Prochlorococcus marinus XMU1405: one gene and its partner. The protein of the gene in region 2 interacts with the protein of the main gene of each other region in a pairwise test. Links are inferred from orthologs where the notes say so. Each region holds a gene or a part of one and is shown on either strand. Other genes may lie near its edges. The genes, in order: HA148_RS08185 and HA148_RS02700.

The links.
Region 1: the proteins of HA148_RS02700 (region 2) and HA148_RS08185 interact in binary tests that used the Escherichia coli proteins (3 or more experiments, as listed by UniProt). The link is inferred for Prochlorococcus marinus XMU1405 from one-to-one orthologs.

What each region holds. Positions count from the first base shown.
Region 1 is NZ_JAAORF010000003.1:383,412-389,671, reverse strand. Bases 2,695-5,525 are described here. They hold HA148_RS08185 (FtsW/RodA/SpoVE family cell cycle protein), read right to left. Parts: upstream 4,813-5,525; coding sequence 3,577-4,812; downstream 2,695-3,576. Other genes in these bases: HA148_RS08180 (hypothetical protein), read left to right, coding at 5,079-5,525; HA148_RS08190 (cytochrome c biogenesis protein CcdA), read right to left, coding at 2,838-3,494; HA148_RS08195 (cytochrome c biogenesis protein ResB), read right to left, coding at 2,695-2,837. In the rest of the region: HA148_RS08215 (TlyA family RNA methyltransferase), read left to right, coding at 1-344; HA148_RS08210 (P-II family nitrogen regulator), read right to left, coding at 346-684; HA148_RS08205 (hypothetical protein), read right to left, coding at 709-954; queF (preQ(1) synthase), read left to right, coding at 1,144-1,554; more of HA148_RS08195, read right to left, coding at 1,551-2,694; more of HA148_RS08180, read left to right, coding at 5,526-5,555; atpB (F0F1 ATP synthase subunit A), read left to right, coding at 5,579-6,260.
Region 2 is NZ_JAAORF010000001.1:458,939-470,898, reverse strand. What follows is about bases 2,739-5,699. They hold HA148_RS02700 (peptidoglycan D,D-transpeptidase FtsI family protein), read right to left. Parts: upstream 5,115-5,699; coding sequence 3,363-5,114; downstream 2,739-3,362. Other genes in these bases: HA148_RS02690 (CPBP family intramembrane glutamic endopeptidase), read right to left, coding at 5,628-5,699; HA148_RS02695 (hypothetical protein), read right to left, coding at 5,114-5,542; tal (transaldolase), read right to left, coding at 2,739-3,272. Outside these bases: pyrH (UMP kinase), read left to right, coding at 1-546; frr (ribosome recycling factor), read left to right, coding at 569-1,117; HA148_RS02710 (NAD(P)/FAD-dependent oxidoreductase), read left to right, coding at 1,114-2,247; more of tal, read right to left, coding at 2,271-2,738; more of HA148_RS02690, read right to left, coding at 5,700-6,989; HA148_RS02685 (histidine phosphatase family protein), read left to right, coding at 7,105-8,433; lepB (signal peptidase I), read right to left, coding at 8,487-9,146; HA148_RS02675 (Spx/MgsR family RNA polymerase-binding regulatory protein), read right to left, coding at 9,176-9,532; HA148_RS02670 (inorganic diphosphatase), read right to left, coding at 9,529-10,083; HA148_RS02665 (hypothetical protein), read right to left, coding at 10,073-10,327; HA148_RS02660 (hypothetical protein), read right to left, coding at 10,424-10,774; HA148_RS02655 (proline--tRNA ligase), read left to right, coding at 10,950-11,960. UniProt on the Escherichia coli protein: Essential cell division protein that catalyzes cross-linking of the peptidoglycan cell wall at the division septum. Required for localization of FtsN.

The DNA of each region.
Region 1 (6,260 bases), on a different replicon or contig from region 2:
ATTTGTCTTTTATTTCATTAAAGTTAGTTTTTAAATCTATTAGTAATTTATTAGAAGGTGATTGTATTGAGGGAATATTTTTAATTAAACCCCAATTTGAGGTAGGTAAAGATAAAGTCAGTAAAGGAGGTGTTGTTCGCAATCCTAAATTCCATACTGAGGCTATAGAGTCTGTTATCTATGCTGCTAAGAATTTCCAATGGAATATAAAGAATTTGATAGCTTCTCCGCTGGTAGGTCCTGCTGGGAATCATGAATATCTAGCTTGGATGACCTTAGGAAGTCAATCAAATAAAAGTATTAATAGTGAATATATACAAAATTTAGTAAAAGAAACTCTTTGAATTAAAGAGCTTCTTCGTCTTTGTCGCCAGTTCTAATTCTTACAACTGAATCAATTGATGTGATGAATATTTTTCCGTCACCTATCTCTCCAGTTTTTGCTGCTTCAGCAATCGCATCTATGACTGAATTAACCTTTTCATCTTCTACGACAACTTCTACTTTAAGTTTTTGAAGGAATTCCACTGTAAATTCTGAACCTCTATATCTTTCAACTTGTCCTTTTTGCCTTCCAAAACCTCTAACTTCACTAACTGTCATTCCAACAATACCGGAATTTACTAATGCAATTTTTACATCCTCCAACTTAAATGGACGTATGATTGCTTCAATTTTCTTCATGATTAAAGATTGAATATTTCTATTTTAATTGTTTTTTGGGAAAACATCCAACATTGAAATATCTGAAAAACATTCAATATTAAGGCCTGCATTCTTGGCGTCTTCAATTAATAGTTGGGAATTTTCTTCAGAAATTATTACTTTACTATTTGACAACGCTTCCCACTGATCATTCTCAAAGTGTGTTTGAAGCCATAACATTCCAATTGCAGTTTTTGGTTGAAGGGATTTATTTAAGTTGTTATCGATAGTTATCAAACAAATGTCCATTAATTTTTCATTGAACTAAACACATATAAACCTTTCGGCGGACATTATGAATGTTGCTGTTGATACAAAAATAAGATTTAACATCTTTTGACTTAGTCAATTGTAATACTTAGATTCGTTGATACTTTTGCGAATTTTTATCTTTATATATAGTTTTTATATAGGTTTAGTAAAAAAGTTCTACTAAAAATGAGTACAGCTAAATTAGAAGATTCGACTCAAAGACCGCTATATGGTGAGAGAATTATTGAAGAATCAAAAATAATTTGTTTCGATAATCCAAATAAGAAAAGAATTTATGAAATTTCTATTCAGTTACCTGAATTTACATGTAAGTGCCCCTTTTCTGGTTATCCAGATTTTGCAAAGCTAAATATTATTTATCAACCTAATTTGAAAGTCTATGAGTTGAAGTCTTTAAAGCTTTATATTAATAATTTTAGGGATATAAAAATATCACATGAGGAAGTTGTGAATAGAATTATGGATGATTTAGTGAATGAAGGATCACCTCACTGGATACATTTAAATGCTGCATTCAACCCCAGAGGGAATGTTTCTATGCAGTTAGATATTTTTAGTGGGCAGAAAAGAAGTTAAAAATTTTTTATTTCGTCTGATAATTTAAAAAATTCTTTTTTAAAACCTACTAGATTTTTATTACTAAGGCCTCCAATAGATAACTTTTGTGATTCTTTATTTACCAGAATCCATAATTGGTTAGTTGGTATAAGACTTATTATTGTTCCAAAAATTATTAAGAAAAAAGAAAAATAAATAAATGGTATGGACGGATCATTTTTAATTATTAATCCACTGCTGGGGATTATTTTTTTCAGAGATACTTTTGAAGAGTTAACTTCTAAAGGGTCGTCATTGATATAGAGATTATTCCCGGAAAAATTTTCTATATTCGAAATTTTAAGTGGACCATTTTCATTATTTATTGTTAAAAGGAAATTTTTTTTATTCTCCGATCCTAATTCAACTAAAACTCCCCAAACTTGATTACCGATTTCTGGAATCTCCTTTAATTGTAATTGATAAAGGATATTATCTATTTCTAAAACAACATTTGATATTGCCCAATCTGCTTGATAAATAGTTAATCCTTTAAACCTGATTGGGTGATTAACTTTGGTTGTTTTCATTTCATTTAAATTTAGATCTTCAGAAGAAAAATTTAATTTTGAAATAAACTGTTTGGGCACACCATCACTTTCTCGTTCTATAGAAAAATCGACTAATTTTACATTGGCTTTTGAGTTTGTGCTCTCATTAACAAGATCTAAAGTTTCTCCAGGCAGTAAATATTGTTCTTTTGATTGACTTGTAAAACTTCCATATGCTGAACCTATAAGTAAGACTATTAATCCGATATGTACAACTAAAGGACCGATTTTTCCAATTAACCCTTTTCTTGCAGAAATATGACTATTAAATTTGTATGTTTTCCATCCCTTTTTTTTAAGTAACAAATCTACTTTTGATATATGTTCTCCATCTTCATTGATTGGATGACTTGTAGTTAGTTGCAGTTTGCTAAATTTTTTTTCGCTCTTATATTCAATCCATTTTAATGAAGCTTTTAATGAAGGAATTTGCCTCCTGAAACTACAAGCTGCCAGAGAAATGCAAAGAAGAATTAATGTAAATAAAAACCAAAAGCTTGTATATATATGATCCAATTGAAGTTTTAAGACTTTTTCTCCATCTAAAAATCCAAAAATGGGAGCTCTATCGAAATTATCAATATAAAATTTATTATTATTATCTTGAGGGATAAAAGTACCTATGCCACTGGCAATAGCTATGAAGATTATAAGTGATATTGCGAATCTTAAACTTGATATTTTTAAAATTAGATTCTTAAAAATAATCATTTAAATCCAATTTGAAAATAAATTTAATAAACCTATTGCTACTAAAAATATCCCACTTAAGGTAGGAATTATTTGACTAAATTTTCTAAGCTCTAAAAAATTTTTTAAGTTTTCTGTTGTGGCTCCCGCAATAATTAGTGGAGAGACTTGGCCTATGCCAAAGAAAAATAAAAAAATAATTGAGATTATCGGGTTTTTAGCTTGCGATACCCAAGCAAGAAGAGTTGCTAAAACTGGAGTAATGCAAGGTGAAGAGGCTAGTCCAAAAGTAGTTCCTATTGCAAAAGGTGCTATGGGGGATGGTATCTTGTCCTCTATTTTTTTTAGATCAGGTCCATTCGGGAACTGAAACTTTAAAATTCCTAGTAAATTTAAACCCATTATTATTGCTATCAAGGCAACAATCGAAGTGTAATAAGCTGGAATTTGCCCGTATATTTTACCTAAGAATCCACTCGCAGCCCCCAGTGCAACAAGCGAAAAAACTACTCCTCCTGAAAAACTAATAAGTTTAAATTTATTTTTCTCCGTTCCTCCTATATAAGCAATTGTCACTGGAAGTAATGATAATGAGCATGGTCCAAGACTTGTTAAAAGTCCTGCGCTGAAAACCAAAAATATAGTAAATGGACCAGGACTATTAAGACCATTCTGCATAAGCAGATTACCCTTTTGAGAAAATTCTGAAATAATTAAATTAAATGATTCGATAGCTTAAATTAAATCTTTTAAATTCTAACTAATTAAGAGTCTTTCGTGTATTAATCATACCAATCAAACCTGTTGACTCTAATGAACATCTCACTAACATTCCTGCAATAAAAAAAGAAGCTATTAATGAATTGCCACCATAACTAATGAAGGGTAGTGGTAAGCCTGTAGTAGGCATTGAACCTGTTGCTACAGCAATATGCATTATTGATTGACCAGTCAACAATACACCACATCCGATAGCAACTAATTTTGTATAGTTGTTCCTGCACTTAAGACTAATTCTTAAACTTATATAAGAGAATACTGCTAAAAATCCCAAGAATAAAGTACACCCCAATAAACCAAATTCTTCCGCAAAAATGGCAAAAATAAAATCTGTATACATAAACGGTAGATACTGTAATTTTTGTATGGACAGTCCAAAACCTTTGCCAAATAGACCACCTGAACCTATAGCTAATAAACTCTGAACTAATTGAAATCCATTTTCTTGTTGATCTTTCCAAGGATTTATAAATGAAGTAACTCTCAGTTTTTGATATTCGTTATTAAGGATGCTGATACATCCAGTAATGAAACCTATTGAAGCAAATGAGCAAAGAGAGCTAAGTTTTACTCCTCCACATAAACCCATTACCCAAAGAAGAATTCCAGTTAATGAAGCAGTACTTAAATTAGGCTGTTTTAGTATTAATAAAATTAATAAACCAAAGGATATTATTGAAATTAATTTTTTATCATTCTTCACTAGATTCCAATGTGCGAAAAGATTAGAAGCTTCTAGAATTAGAAAAGGTTTAATTAATTCAGATGGCTGCAGACGTAAACTGCCAAGCACTAGCCATCTTGAAGATCCATTAACTGTAATTCCAGTAAAATTTGTAAGGAAAATGAGAAAGAATAAAATGTAAAAAATAATTCTTGAAAACTTTAAAAGATTTCTAATGTTTGTATTAAGAAGGAAATAAAAAAGACCAATTCCTGGAATTGTCCAAATGATTTGTTTTTTAAGGAAATAAGCCCAATGTCCCATTTCCCTACTAGCTACCCACCAACTTGATGATCCTAGTATGCATATTCCTAATATTGACCAAATTCCAATGAGGACAATGAGGATTTTTGCCTCGTAAGGCCATATCGTCCAAGGTAATGGAAATATAGAATCTGTTAAATTGCTTAAATTTTTCTTGTAACTAGAACTAAAGGTTTTTTTTCTTTTAGAAATTCTTTTATATTTTATTTTTTCTTGACTTATCTCCAACTTTTTAGATGTATATGTACTATTGAGACGTTTAATTGTGATTTTGCCAAGTCTTTTATTAACGTTTTTAAGTGTTAAAGCAATTAAAAAGATGACTTTGAATAAATTTTATTTTTGAAGAATAAAGTAAAAAGTGGTCTATGAATTCATCATAAATCTTAAGAATTAATTTTTTATAAAAAAAAACTAGCTAAAAGGTACCTCTCCGTGATAGATTCCGTGAGTTTATATACTTATTTCAAACCATAAAGAGGAGTTTTTAAGCTATGTTCACATCAGTGGACTCAAATAGAAAAAAACTTGAGCATCCTTCTAATGAGAATGTTCAATTTCCTCAATCCCTAAATAATCCGATCATCAAAGAAAGTAAATCTGGCATTGCCAATCTAATAGATTATTTGCTTTCTCAAAATGACGAATACACAAAATTGCAATTAACAATTTTTGGAATTACTTTTATTGTTTCTATTTTTTTAGCATCAATAACTGGAATTTTTCTAGGCTTTACTTTTGGTTTTAGTATTTTTACAGGTGCAATTGCCGGCATTTTTTACCTACGTTTGCTTGCCAAAAGTATAGGGAAACTTGGTAAAGAATCATCAGGTGTATCAAAATTGCAACTATTAGTTCCAGTTTGCCTCTTTATTTTTGCGAGCAAGCTAGGATCTTTAGATATTTTTCCTGCGATGATAGGTTTTTTTATTTATAAGCCTTCACTCATTCTTTATTTTTCACGTTATTAAGTAAATTTTTTTATTCAAAACAAATGTTTTTTAATTCCTTGCTAACAAATTTTGCAGCATTAGAAGTTGGTCAACATCTTTATTGGCAAATTGGAAATATCAGACTACATGGGCAGGTATTTTTAACATCTTGGATTTTATTAGGAGCTTTATTAGTTTTTATTTCTTTAGGAACTAAAAAAATGGAAAATGATCCTAAAGGCCTTCAAAACTTGCTTGAGTTCCTCTGGGATTACATAAGAGATCTTGCTAGGACTCAAATAGGTGAAAAAGTATACAGAGATTGGATGCCATTTATAGGTACTTTATTTTTATTCGTCTTTGTTAGTAATTGGGGAGGAGCTTTAATTCCTTGGAGATTGATTAAGTTACCAAGTGGAGAATTAGGAGCACCTACTGCAGATATCAATACAACTATAGCTTTGGCTTTATTGGTGTCGCTTTCTTATTTCTATGCAGGTTTAAGCAATAAGGGTTGGAGATACTTCGAATATTATGTTCATCCAACTCCTATTATGCTTCCCTTCAAAATTCTAGAGGACTTTACAAAACCTTTATCACTCTCTTTCAGGCTATTTGGAAATATTTTGGCTGATGAGCTTGTTGTTGGTGTTCTAGTCTTTTTGGTACCGCTAATTCTCCCAATACCTGTTATGTTCCTTGGATTATTTACTAGTGCAATTCAGGCATTGATTTTTGCAACTT
Region 2 (11,960 bases):
ATTTTTAGAGGGCTTAAAGGATCTGCAGACGGAATGGATCGCGCTACGGCTGATTATGTAGGGATGCTAGCAACAGTAATGAACGCAATTTCACTTCAAGATGGTCTTGAGAGAGTTGGAGTTGCAACCAGAGTGCAAACAGCAATCGAAATGCAGGAAATTGCCGAACCCTACATCAGAAGAAGAGCAATGAGGCACCTAGAAAAAGGTAGAGTTGTAGTCTTCGGAGGTGGATGCGGAAATCCATTTTTTACAACTGATACTACGGCAGCCTTGAGGGCAGCAGAGATAAACGCTGAAGTTGTTATGAAGGCTACTAAAGTTGATGGGGTATACGATCGTGATCCAAATCAATTTAAAGATGCAAGAAAGTATTCCTCTCTCAGTTATCAACAAGTTCTTAGTGATGAAATTGCAGTAATGGACAGTACTGCGATTGCACTTTGCAAAGATAATAATATCCCAATTATGGTTTTTGATATATTCAAAAAAGGGAACATTTCTAAAGCTGTTGCTGGTGAGCCAATAGGCTCTTTAATTAGTTAAAAGTCATTTAATTTTTTTAATTATGAAAGAAAAAGAAATTCAAGAAAATATGAATAAAAGTATTGAAGCCACACAAAGAAACTTTAATACAATTAGGACAGGAAGAGCCAATGCTTCCTTGTTAGACAGAGTAAGTGTTGAGTACTACGGAGCAGAAACACCAATCAAATCGCTTGCCACTATAAGCACTGTTGATTCGCAAACAATTTCAATACAACCTTTCGATATTTCATGTTTACAAGCGATAGAGAAATCTATTTCTATGAGTGATTTAGGTATAACTCCAAATAATGATGGAAAAGTAATAAGAATAAATGTTCCTCCTTTAACAGAAGAAAGAAGAAAAGAATTTTGTAAATTAGCCTCTAAATATGCAGAGGAAGGAAAAGTAGCTTTGAGAAATATCAGAAGAGATGCTGTTGATAAAGAAAAAAAAGACGAAAAAGAAGGCCTTATTTCTATTGACGAATCGAGAGATAATCAATCTGAAATTCAAAAAATTACTGATAAATATATTTCTTTAATAGAAACTAAATTGTCTGAGAAAGAGAAGGAAATTCTAAAAGTTTGATAGAATTTGACGTTGTAATAATTGGTGGAGGTTTATCAGGCTCTTCCACTGCTCTTAACCTATCAAAGAAAGGATATTCAGTTTTAATTATTGAAAAAGAAAAATTCCAAGATTACAATCCATGTGCTGGTGGGATGGCATCTTCGATGCAAAGATTTCTTCCTTTAAATATAGAAGATTGCATAGAATCAAAAATTAAGAATGTTGAATTCAGATGGAAGTCTGCAGATAATGTGACTGCTGATCTGACTGGTGAATCCCCATTTTGGATTGTTAAAAGGGAAAAACTAGATCAATTATTACTCGATGAATCATTGAGTAATGGTGCTCAGATAATGAGACCATTATTGATAGAAAAAATCATAAAAAAAAATGATAAATGGGAAATTACTTGCAGTAACAAAATAAAATACATAGCAGAATTCCTTGTAATTGCAGATGGATCCCAATCGAAATGGGCGAGTTATTTCAATTTAGGTCCAAGAAAACCGAAATTTGCTAATACAATCTCATTAAGATTGAAAGGTTTAGGTGAAATACCTAGAGATGCAGTTAGATTTGAGTTTGGATTTATAAAATATGGTTTTGCATGGGCATTCCCCCTAAAAGAAAGCTTAAATATTGGTTTAGGTACTTTTATAAATAATGGTCTCTTAGAAAATCAGGTTATAAATAACCAAGTGATCAAAAGCTTCGGTTTTTATGATTTTCCTCATAAAACAACTAGTAAGAAACTGAGAATATGGAATGGCTTCCACTCAATTAATGGTGACAAAGTTTTAGCAGTTGGAGATGCCGCATCTTTATGTGATCCATTTTTAGCTGAAGGAATTAGACCATCTTTAATTAGCAGTTTCTATGCTGCAGAATACATTGATCAGTGTTTATCAGGAACAGTAGATGATTTAAGTCTTTATACAAAAAAAATTAACAGCATTTGGGGGAAATCAATGGCTTGGGGGAGGAGAATAGCACAAGTATTTTATAGATTTCCAAGAACTGGATATCAATTAGGTGTCAAAAGAAAAACCGCACCTAAACGTATTGCTCAAATATTATCAGGCGAAATGAGCTATGAAGATATTGCAAAAAGAGTTATCAGAAGGCTTTTAACAAAAAGTGGTACTTGATTCTTTTAAATTCAAACTTAAATTTAGTTAGCAGAAATCAATTTATGATTTTTAATCTCTGAATATCTCTTTAGTAGCAGCTCTTCCAATTCTTCTATAGCCTTACTGAATCCAGTAATACCTTCACTAAGCTTTTCACTTGCCATTTGATCTTCTAACATACTTAATCTGAAATCTTTTTCTTCAAATTCGTAGTCAATAGAATTATTTATTTGGGTACTTACATCTAATTTCCTAACTAACTCTCCTTTTTCTTTTTTCAGTTCCTCAAGAAATTTTGGTGCGATTGTTAAAAGATCGCAACCTGCTAATTCTTTTATTTCATCAAGATTTCTAAAACTCGCTCCCATGACTTCTGTTTCGAATCCCTTTTCTTTAAAGTACTTGTATATTTGAGTAACTGAAATAACACCAGGGTCTTCAGCACCAGCAAAACTAGTTTTACCAGTTTTTGCTTTATGCCAATCTAATATACGGCCAACGAAAGGAGAAATTAGAGTTATCTTTGCATTGGCACAAGTTACCGCTTGGCAGAAGTTAAAAAGTAAAGTTAGGTTGCACCTAATACCCTCTTTTTCCAAAATTTCAGCTGCCTTAATTCCCTCCCAAGTTGCGGCAATCTTAATCAAGATTCTTTCCTTTTCAATTCCAAAATTTTTGTAAAGTTTGATCAATTTTCTAGCTTTTTCAACGGTAGCTTCAGTGTCAAAGCTAAGTCTTGCATCAACTTCTGTAGATACGCGCCCTGAAATAATTTTCAAAATTTCTTTTCCAAAAAATACTGAAACTTGATCAACAGTTTCTTTAATTAACTCAATTTCGGAGAATCCTTGGGGCAAGGCATTTTCTGAACTTTCTAAAGCTTTATCAATTAATTTCACATAATCAGGGTTCTTAGCAGCAGCAAGTATTAGTGATGGATTGGTGGTGGCGTCCCTTGGTTGAAATTTTTTTATCGAATCTAAATCTCCAGTATCAGCAACAACAACGGTCATTGAGGACAATTGTTCTAAAATTGATTTCATATCTAGATAATCATATATATACATAAACTAGCTTTTATTCCTGATGAAATCATCAGATAATGAACTAAATATTTATAAAATTGTGAAATTTTAGGGTTTTTTAACAATCATTCCATGATTTTTAATCTTGGGAGGTATTTTTTCAATTACTATTAAACTCTCGATAATTTCTTTAGCAACTGGTACAGCAACAGTTGAACCATATGCATAAGATTTAGATGGCTCATCAACGACTACAAGGACAGCATATTTCGGATCATTAACTGGTAAGGTCGCCACAAAACTGCAAACTTTTTTACTTGTATAGGAACCATTTAAGGCTTTTTGGGAAGTACCCGTTTTCCCTGCTATCCTATAACCCTCGATTTTTACTCCAGATCCACTGCCTTTATCAACTACGCTCTCCATCCATTCAAGAACAGTTTTAGAGACTTCGTGTGAAAAAAATTGCTTTTTTGGATTTTTATTTACTCTCTCTTTGAAAGTTGAGGTAACATGTGGAGTCACTTCATAACCACCATTTGCGAGAGCCGCATGAAGTTGAAGCAATTTAAGTGGCGAGATTGAGAAACCTTTGCCAAAAGAAGTTACTGCAGGCTCAATTGATTGATTTACAAATAAGTCTTTTTTCTTTAGTTGGCCAGCAGTTGATTCAAATAAGTCAGTTTCTAAATTTTTATTTATACCTAAATTTTTTAGCCAATCCCAATAAATTGTAGGGTCTAAATTTTGCATTATTTTTACCATCCCAACATTGCTTGAAACCTGCAAAACTTTTGGATAGTCAATATATCCATTACCTTTTTTATCCCAATTAGAAATCGTCCATCCTCCAACATTAATTTTCCCAATATCTTCGACTACTCCATCTTTCTGGATTACTTTTTCTTCTAAAGCTAAGGCAAGATTAATAGGTTTAAAAGTTGAACCAGGCTCAAATAAATCTTGAGAATACCAACCCCTAAAAAGTCGAGAATCATACTGCCAAAATTTATTTGGATCGTAAGAAGGGACTGTAACCAAGGAAAGAATCCGACCATTATTAACATCCATAACTATGGCAAATCCTTTCTTTGCTTTCCATTTGCTTACTTGCTTTGATAATGCATTGAATGAAGCTTTCTGTAATTTTGAATCTATAGTTAGGCCTAAACTTTTGTAATCAGAAACAAAATCACCTGGGGCTGAATAATCCGGTAAAGGAGTTCCATCTCCTCCTCTTTTTATTAAATTACTTTTATTAAAAACTTTAATTTGATTATCTAAATAAAGCTCTAAACCTGCTGAAGCTATATTCTCATCATTAACAAAACCGACAAGATTAGAGTAAAGCTTCCCTTGTGGATAATATCTCTGCGAATATTTAAATAAATCAATACCACTTATTTGAAGGTTCTTAATCTTTTCAGCCTTTTCTTCAGAAATTTTATCCAAAAGCTTGATACCACTCTTTTTATTATTAAATTTACTCAAAAGTATTTCACCATTTATATCCAAGATAGGTGACAATTTTTCTGTAACTTCTTCAATACTGCGAACTCTGTTAATTGAATCACCAGGAAAATTAAAATATTTTGGATGAGCCCATAATTTATAGAGCGGTTTATCGTAAGCAACTAGTCTATTATTTCTATCAACAATTGCTCTCCTTTTTTTTAAGGCATTAGTTTTAGAAGACTGTATTAATCTGGCTTTCCTTTGCAAATCAGAGGCGTTATAGACTTGCAATTTAACTAACCTACCAAACAAACAAAATATTAATAGTAAGCTAAAAATATACAGAAATTTAAATCTTCTTTGATCAAGGGGTATTAGACAAACAATTTTTTTGTATTTTTTCATCAATATCCCCTTTGATATTTGCTATCACTAAAACCTTCAACGAAGGTACTTAAATTTTTCTTGAACAAACTCTCTTTTTTTTCTGGAAGTTTATCAAGATAGATTAAATCTTCAGGTTTAGTTTTTCTATAGATATTGAGAGACTCAAGTTTACTTATATAAAATTCCTCAATTTTAGAAATATAATCAATTAGATTATTATTGACAGCTCTTGTCTTAGATAAATTTTTATATGTATTTGACCATTTTCTTTGACTATTAAAAGATAAGAAAAATAAGGTTAAAATTAATACCAAAAGAGAGATATTTATGGTGTCGATAATTTGATGTATTAATTTGATATCAATTATGGATGTTTTTTCAGAATTTTTTTTACTTTCATATGAAACTTTTTTTTTTAAATTAAGTTGATTCCCATAAGGTTTCATCTATGATTTATGTTTTGAATAAAAGAAGTGTTATTAATTAAATAAACATCTTTTTGTTTGATTCGCAAGTAAGAAATTAAATTCTTTATGTCCTCAATAAGAACAAATTTAAGAAAGTCAATCCATTCCATAGAGAATGCATGATAACTGAAGAAAACAAACTTCCTGAAGCAATTCTTGTAATTGCTAATCCAATCCCTAGAACAAATAATGGCGGCATTTCTCCCAAACTTAAATGGGCTAATGCAAAGATAAAAGATGAAACTATGATGCCCGAAATTACTCCAAAATCTCTTGAAAGAGTTGGCAGTAAAATACCCCGAAATATAATTTCCTCAAATAGAGGAGCTAATAAAGTTGTTGTTACAAATAATAAAAAAAATGATAAGTAATTATTATTATTTAGAACAATTTCTAGTAAAGGGTTACTACCATTCTGATTATCGATCAAACTATTCATAATTAGAGAAATCAATAAAACAAAAGGGACAATTGCTAACCAACCCTTAATTCCCTGAGTAATTGCATACTTTATTGGAAAGAAATTGAACTGTAAATAATCCTTTTTAAAAGTGAATTCTCTATTCAAAGATTTAAGTTGATAATAAACTATCCCTAATGGCGGAATAGCCATAAAAAGATATCCAAAGAATATTTTTAAAGATTGCGACAATTCATCAGAAATACTTTTAGAAAAAAGTTCAACCAAACTTATAGAGAACAAAGGTGATACTACTTCTCCTAAAACAACAAATCCACCTGCTATTAGTAAAACCATATCTATTAATTCTAAATCTAAGGATTTAATTTCTTGCCAACCAAACTTTTTCAAAGATATGGTGCTCCATAATATTTTTAGAGCCAGTATGGAGCCAATAAGTATTGACAAAAGTGGTATTAGTCTAATGGCTAATATTTTTAAAAACATTTTGCTTGAAAATGATTTTGTTATTAATGAACTATCGTCAAAATCAAATTTCCGGCTTAAAAGATGATATAAAAATCTATCATCTTTAAATAAATCAAATTTATTAGAATTTGGTTTATATAAATTATTATTAGATTTTTTTTCTATCTCATCAATCAGAAATTTATAGTTTTTATTTTCAAAGTCATTGGATATATTTTTATAGATTATAGGATCATTTGATTTTGAAGAAACTATTCTAATTAATTTATTTCTTTCTGTTAGCTCTTCAAATGAGAACTCAGAGAGTGATTTATTTATTTGATCAACAGGATCATTTATGATAAAAAACTTTTTTAGATCTACAGGTATTGATTGGACCGATAATTCAGCAATTTCTTGTTCTTTTTGACTTATATCAAATGAAACAGACGGTCTATTTAAACTATCTCTTAAGCCTTGCTGCCATACAAAAAAAGTTATGACTATAGAAATAAAAGCTAAAGTGAGTTTTGGCTTAGAAACATTTTTAAAGATCATAACTCATTATATTTTGAAAACCATACTTAGTTATCATTGAAGTTCGTGATGTTTATGTATCTATTTTAATCACGCCATGAGATGATTAAATAATCTTAATTTTCAAACTTATATAATGGCTATACGATTAGTGTTAGTTAGGCATGGACTAAGCAGTTTCAATGCAAAAGGATTAATTCAAGGAAGAACAGATGATTCAATACTAACTGATGAAGGATACGAACAAGCTCAAAAAGCAGGCAAAGCATTATCAAAAATAAACTTCGATAAAATCTATTCCTCCCCACTTGTAAGAGCGGCAGAGACTGCAAAAACAATTAAAAAGATCTTTGATGAAGAGCAAGATATTGTATTCGATAATAATTTGCTAGAGGTAGATCTTAGTGAATGGTCTGGTCTAAAAATTGATGAAATAAAAAAGAAATTTCCGGAAATTTACCCTATATGGAAAAATGATCCAGAAAATCTTATCTTAAAAAGAAATGACAATAAAACTTATAAACCAATTCAAGAGTTATTTTTTCAAGCAACAAATTTTGTAGAAGATATTTTAAAAATTTATCAACACAAAGATGATATAAATATTTTAGTTGTTGGACATAATGCAATTCTCAGATGTTTAATACTTTTGTTATTAGGAAAGCCTAAGCAAGGTTTTAGAAAAATAAGATTAGAAAATGCTTCTTTCTCGATACTCAATATTTCAAAGAAAGATAATTCTTTTAAGACTCAAATTGAATGCTTAAATCAAACTTCCCATCTTAATAAAAATATTCCAAATAAAATTGGAGATTCCAGAATATTTCTAATAAGGCATGGTGAAACTAACTGGAACAAAGAAGGTAGATTTCAAGGCCAAATTGATATCCCTTTAAATGAAAACGGAAAAGATCAAGCTAGAAAGACTTTTGAATATTTGAGAAATATTTCTTTCAATAAGGCATTTTCAAGTTCAATGCATAGGCCTTATGAAACTGCACAAATAATCCTTCAAAATAACAAAGATTTAAAAATTGAGAAAATAGATTTACTGGTAGAAATCAGTCACGGATTATGGGAGGGTAAATTGGAAGCAGAAATTAGAGAAGAGTGGCCTGCTTTACTAAAAAATTGGCATGATAAACCTGAAGAAGTAATAATGCCCGAAGGTGAATGTATAAAAGATGTATCAGAAAGGTCAGTAGAAGCTTTTGAAAAAATTTGTTTATCTCAAAAGGATAATGATCAAACCCTCTTGGTTGCTCATGATGCAGTCAATAAAACTCTAATTTGTAATATCCTTGGGATTAATTATTCAAATATTTGGATGATAAAACAGGGTAATGGCGGCATAACAATAATTGATCTTTTTAATGATCCTAATAAGCCCCCTGTGATTAGCGCTCTTAACATAACAACACATCTAGGGGGAATACTTGATTCAACTGCTTCCGGAGCACTTTAAATTAAGCCTTGTTAAAAATTTATTTTGATAAAGTCAGAGGTAGGGGAAAGGCTTCATTTACTGAAAAAGCCAACTTGACTAAGAGGCCAAAATCTGAAATATGCTTTACCAATTATCTCTTTTTTATGAAGAAATTTACTTCCAGGCCAATATCTTCCATCCCAGCTATTTGCCCTATTATCACCTAAAACTAAAAAATGATCTTCTGGCACTTTTATGTTTTCAAATTTACCACAATTATTAAATAGGGATAATGAGCACTTATAAGAGACATAGGGTTCAGGAATTAATTTATTATTTATTATTAATTCACCATTAGACTTTACACTTACAATTTCTCCTGGGAGGGCCACCACTCTTTTAATATAAGCATCGCAAGCTTGATCCCTCAAACCAGGAATAAACGACATTGGAGGAAAACTCATAAAAAAACAATATCTTTTATTTGGTAAAGGCTTAGATCTTGAGGAAATTAACTTTTTATCAAACGAGTAAGGTGAGTTAAAAACGACAATATCTCCTCTTTTTGGTAAAGAGTTTCTTATCGAAAATTTTTCAATAATTAACCTATCATTTATTTGTAATTCTGGGAGCATTGAACCAGAAGGGATATAACGTGGTTCTGCAAAAAATGATCTACAAGAAGAAACAAAAAAAGTTAATAGAATTAGTAGACCCCATTCTTTAAAAAAACTTTTTATGGAACTAGGCATAGGATTAATCAAGTCCTGATTTTCTAGACTTATTTAAATTGTTTTGCATATTCAATTTCGTTAAAACCTAATATTACTTTTTTCAATTCGTAAATCAAAAATGGTCTTTTTATTAATTTGCCATCACTTAAAAGAAGTTGAATAATTTCTTCCTTTGACAAACGATCAATATCAAGATCAAGAGTTTTAAAGGCTTTACCTCTTGTATTGAAAATACTTTTCTTATCATCAGAGTATTGTTCCAAAGCTAGATTTAAATAATTAACTAGTGGAGGTTCTTTTACAATATCAATTAACTGAAATTCAAAATCTTTGCTTTCAAGCCACTTTGCAGCTTTTCGGCATGTAGAGCATTTTAAATAACTATAAAAAATTATTTTATTCAATTTAATTTACTAATATTTGATTTCTTAAGTACTTTAAAGTTTTTCTTTTTTAGAGGCATACAACTTTTCAATAAATTTTCCACTACATCAAAATCCCTCCAACCATCAATTTGAACTGTTCTTCCATCGAGTCCTTTACTTGTTCTAAAAAATTCTGCAACATCCTCGAGCTGATTAGGAGCAATTTGATTAATACTCACTATGTTAGCCTGCCTAGGATTAGCAATAGGCACACATAAAAGTTTTCCATCATATGCACCACAATCATGCATATCCAAAACTCCAATAGGTCTAGCTTTTATTAGACAACCGGCAAAAGTAGGTTCGTCCATTATCACCATTGCATCAAGGGGAGCTCCATCTTCAGCCAGGGTATTTGGGATAAAACCATAATCAAAAGGGTACCTTACTGAAGAATGTAATACTCTGTCTAGGGCCATTATTCCTGCGTCAGAGCAATATTCATATTTATTCCTACTCCCTGCAGGTATTTCAACAACAATATTCACTATTCCCTTCATTGGAGATGGAGGTATTGAACTAAGGTCCATCTTTTGTAAAATCCTGATTATGAATTATCTCGTTTCCTTGAGATAAAGGTCTGCCAATTAAAATGCTTATTAAAGGTAAAAAAATTGTCAAAAAGGCAAAAATAATACCTAAAGATGATATTGATAAACTCCTTATACTTAAGGGGTCATCATCATCTCTTTCAAAATCACTTCGAGCAGAACCATGAGAAGATTCTTCGCTTGATTTACTTTGAATAAACTGCTTTGATTTCGTGTAACTCAAGAACTCTTAATTGGTAAAGATTAAGGAGATAATTAAACATCATTATCCTACATTTAAAATGTCAATAAATCAAAACATTGATTGGTGACTTTTTAATTACTCTTTTTCTAGCAAAGACCTAATAGATTTTAGTTCGTCTAATATTTGCACCAGTATATTTTGAGCAGCGGACGAAGGTGTATTAAAGACCTCTACAGTAACTTCCTTTATTCTTAAAATATCTTTTGCAAATCTTGCTACTTCATTAGGATGGAATTTTAAAGGATCTTTTTGATCAGTCCGAAATTCGGGATTTAATTTTCTTGGATTAAAACTAGGGTTTAGATTTCTTAAATCTGTATTTGTATACCTATAGACAGAAGCTCTTGATCTATTTAGGAATTTTTGAACTTCATCAATACCTACTAATTCCTCTTCACTAGAAATATTGGAATCTATATTTTCCATAAACTTAAGAAAATGATTAAGTAGTAATGAACTTTTTAAAGAGTCTTAACTTCATTACTGAAGAAGTTAGCAGAAAGAGCATTCTTAGACTAGCCGCGTTGAGGGACTCAAGACACTTTGAATTATTTTTTCATCTTAATTGATAAAATCAAATAATATCTAGGGATTTTTTTGTATGCGCGTGACCACCTCATTTCCTCTGGGGACACTTCGTGACACACCTTCTGAAGCTGAGATTATTTCACATCAATTACTCTTAAAAGCTGGGTATATTCGCAGAGTTAACAGCGGTATTTATGCATACATGCCACTAATGCTTAGAGTTATTGAAAAAATATCCGAAATAATAGAGAAAGAACTTAATAGTATTGGTTGTACAAAATTACTATTACCCCAACTTCATCCTGCAGATTTATGGAAAAAAAGTGAAAGGTGGGAAGGATATACCGCAGGTGAAGGAATAATGTTTAATCTCAAAGATAGACAAGGTAAAGAATTTGGTTTAGCGCCAACTCACGAAGAGGTGATCACGAGTATTGCATCAGAGACCATCAACTCCTATAAGCAATTACCTCAATGTTTTTACCAAATTCAGACAAAATTTAGAGATGAAATAAGGCCAAGGTTTGGATTGATGAGAAGTAGAGAATTCATAATGAAAGATGGTTATTCTTTTCATTCTTCAGAAAACGATCTAGCTTCTTTCTATGAAAAAGTGGGCAATGCTTATGAAAATATTTTTAAATCTTGTGGACTGCAGATAGTAGGGGTTGAAGCTGATAGTGGAGCAATTGGGGGTGCTTCATCTAAAGAATTTATGGTCACTGCTGATGCTGGGGAAGATTCCATTTTGTTCACTCAAAGCGGATCTTATGCTGCCAATATCGAAAAAGCTGTTTCTCTACCCTCTAAACCTATTCCACTAAAAGACAATATTGCAGAGTGGTTGGAAACGCCTCATCAAAAAACAATTCTAGAAGTTTGCAATAATAACAATTTAGTCCCAAGTCAGATTATTAAAGTAGTAATATTCCTTGCACAGTTCGAAGGTAAATTTGAGGTCCCAATTCTTGCATGCATAAGAGGCGATCAACACATTAATGAAGTAAAGCTTTTTAACTTAATCAATAAACTTAATCACTTCAATCTCCTTAATCTTAAAAAGATTGAAGACAAAAATACTATC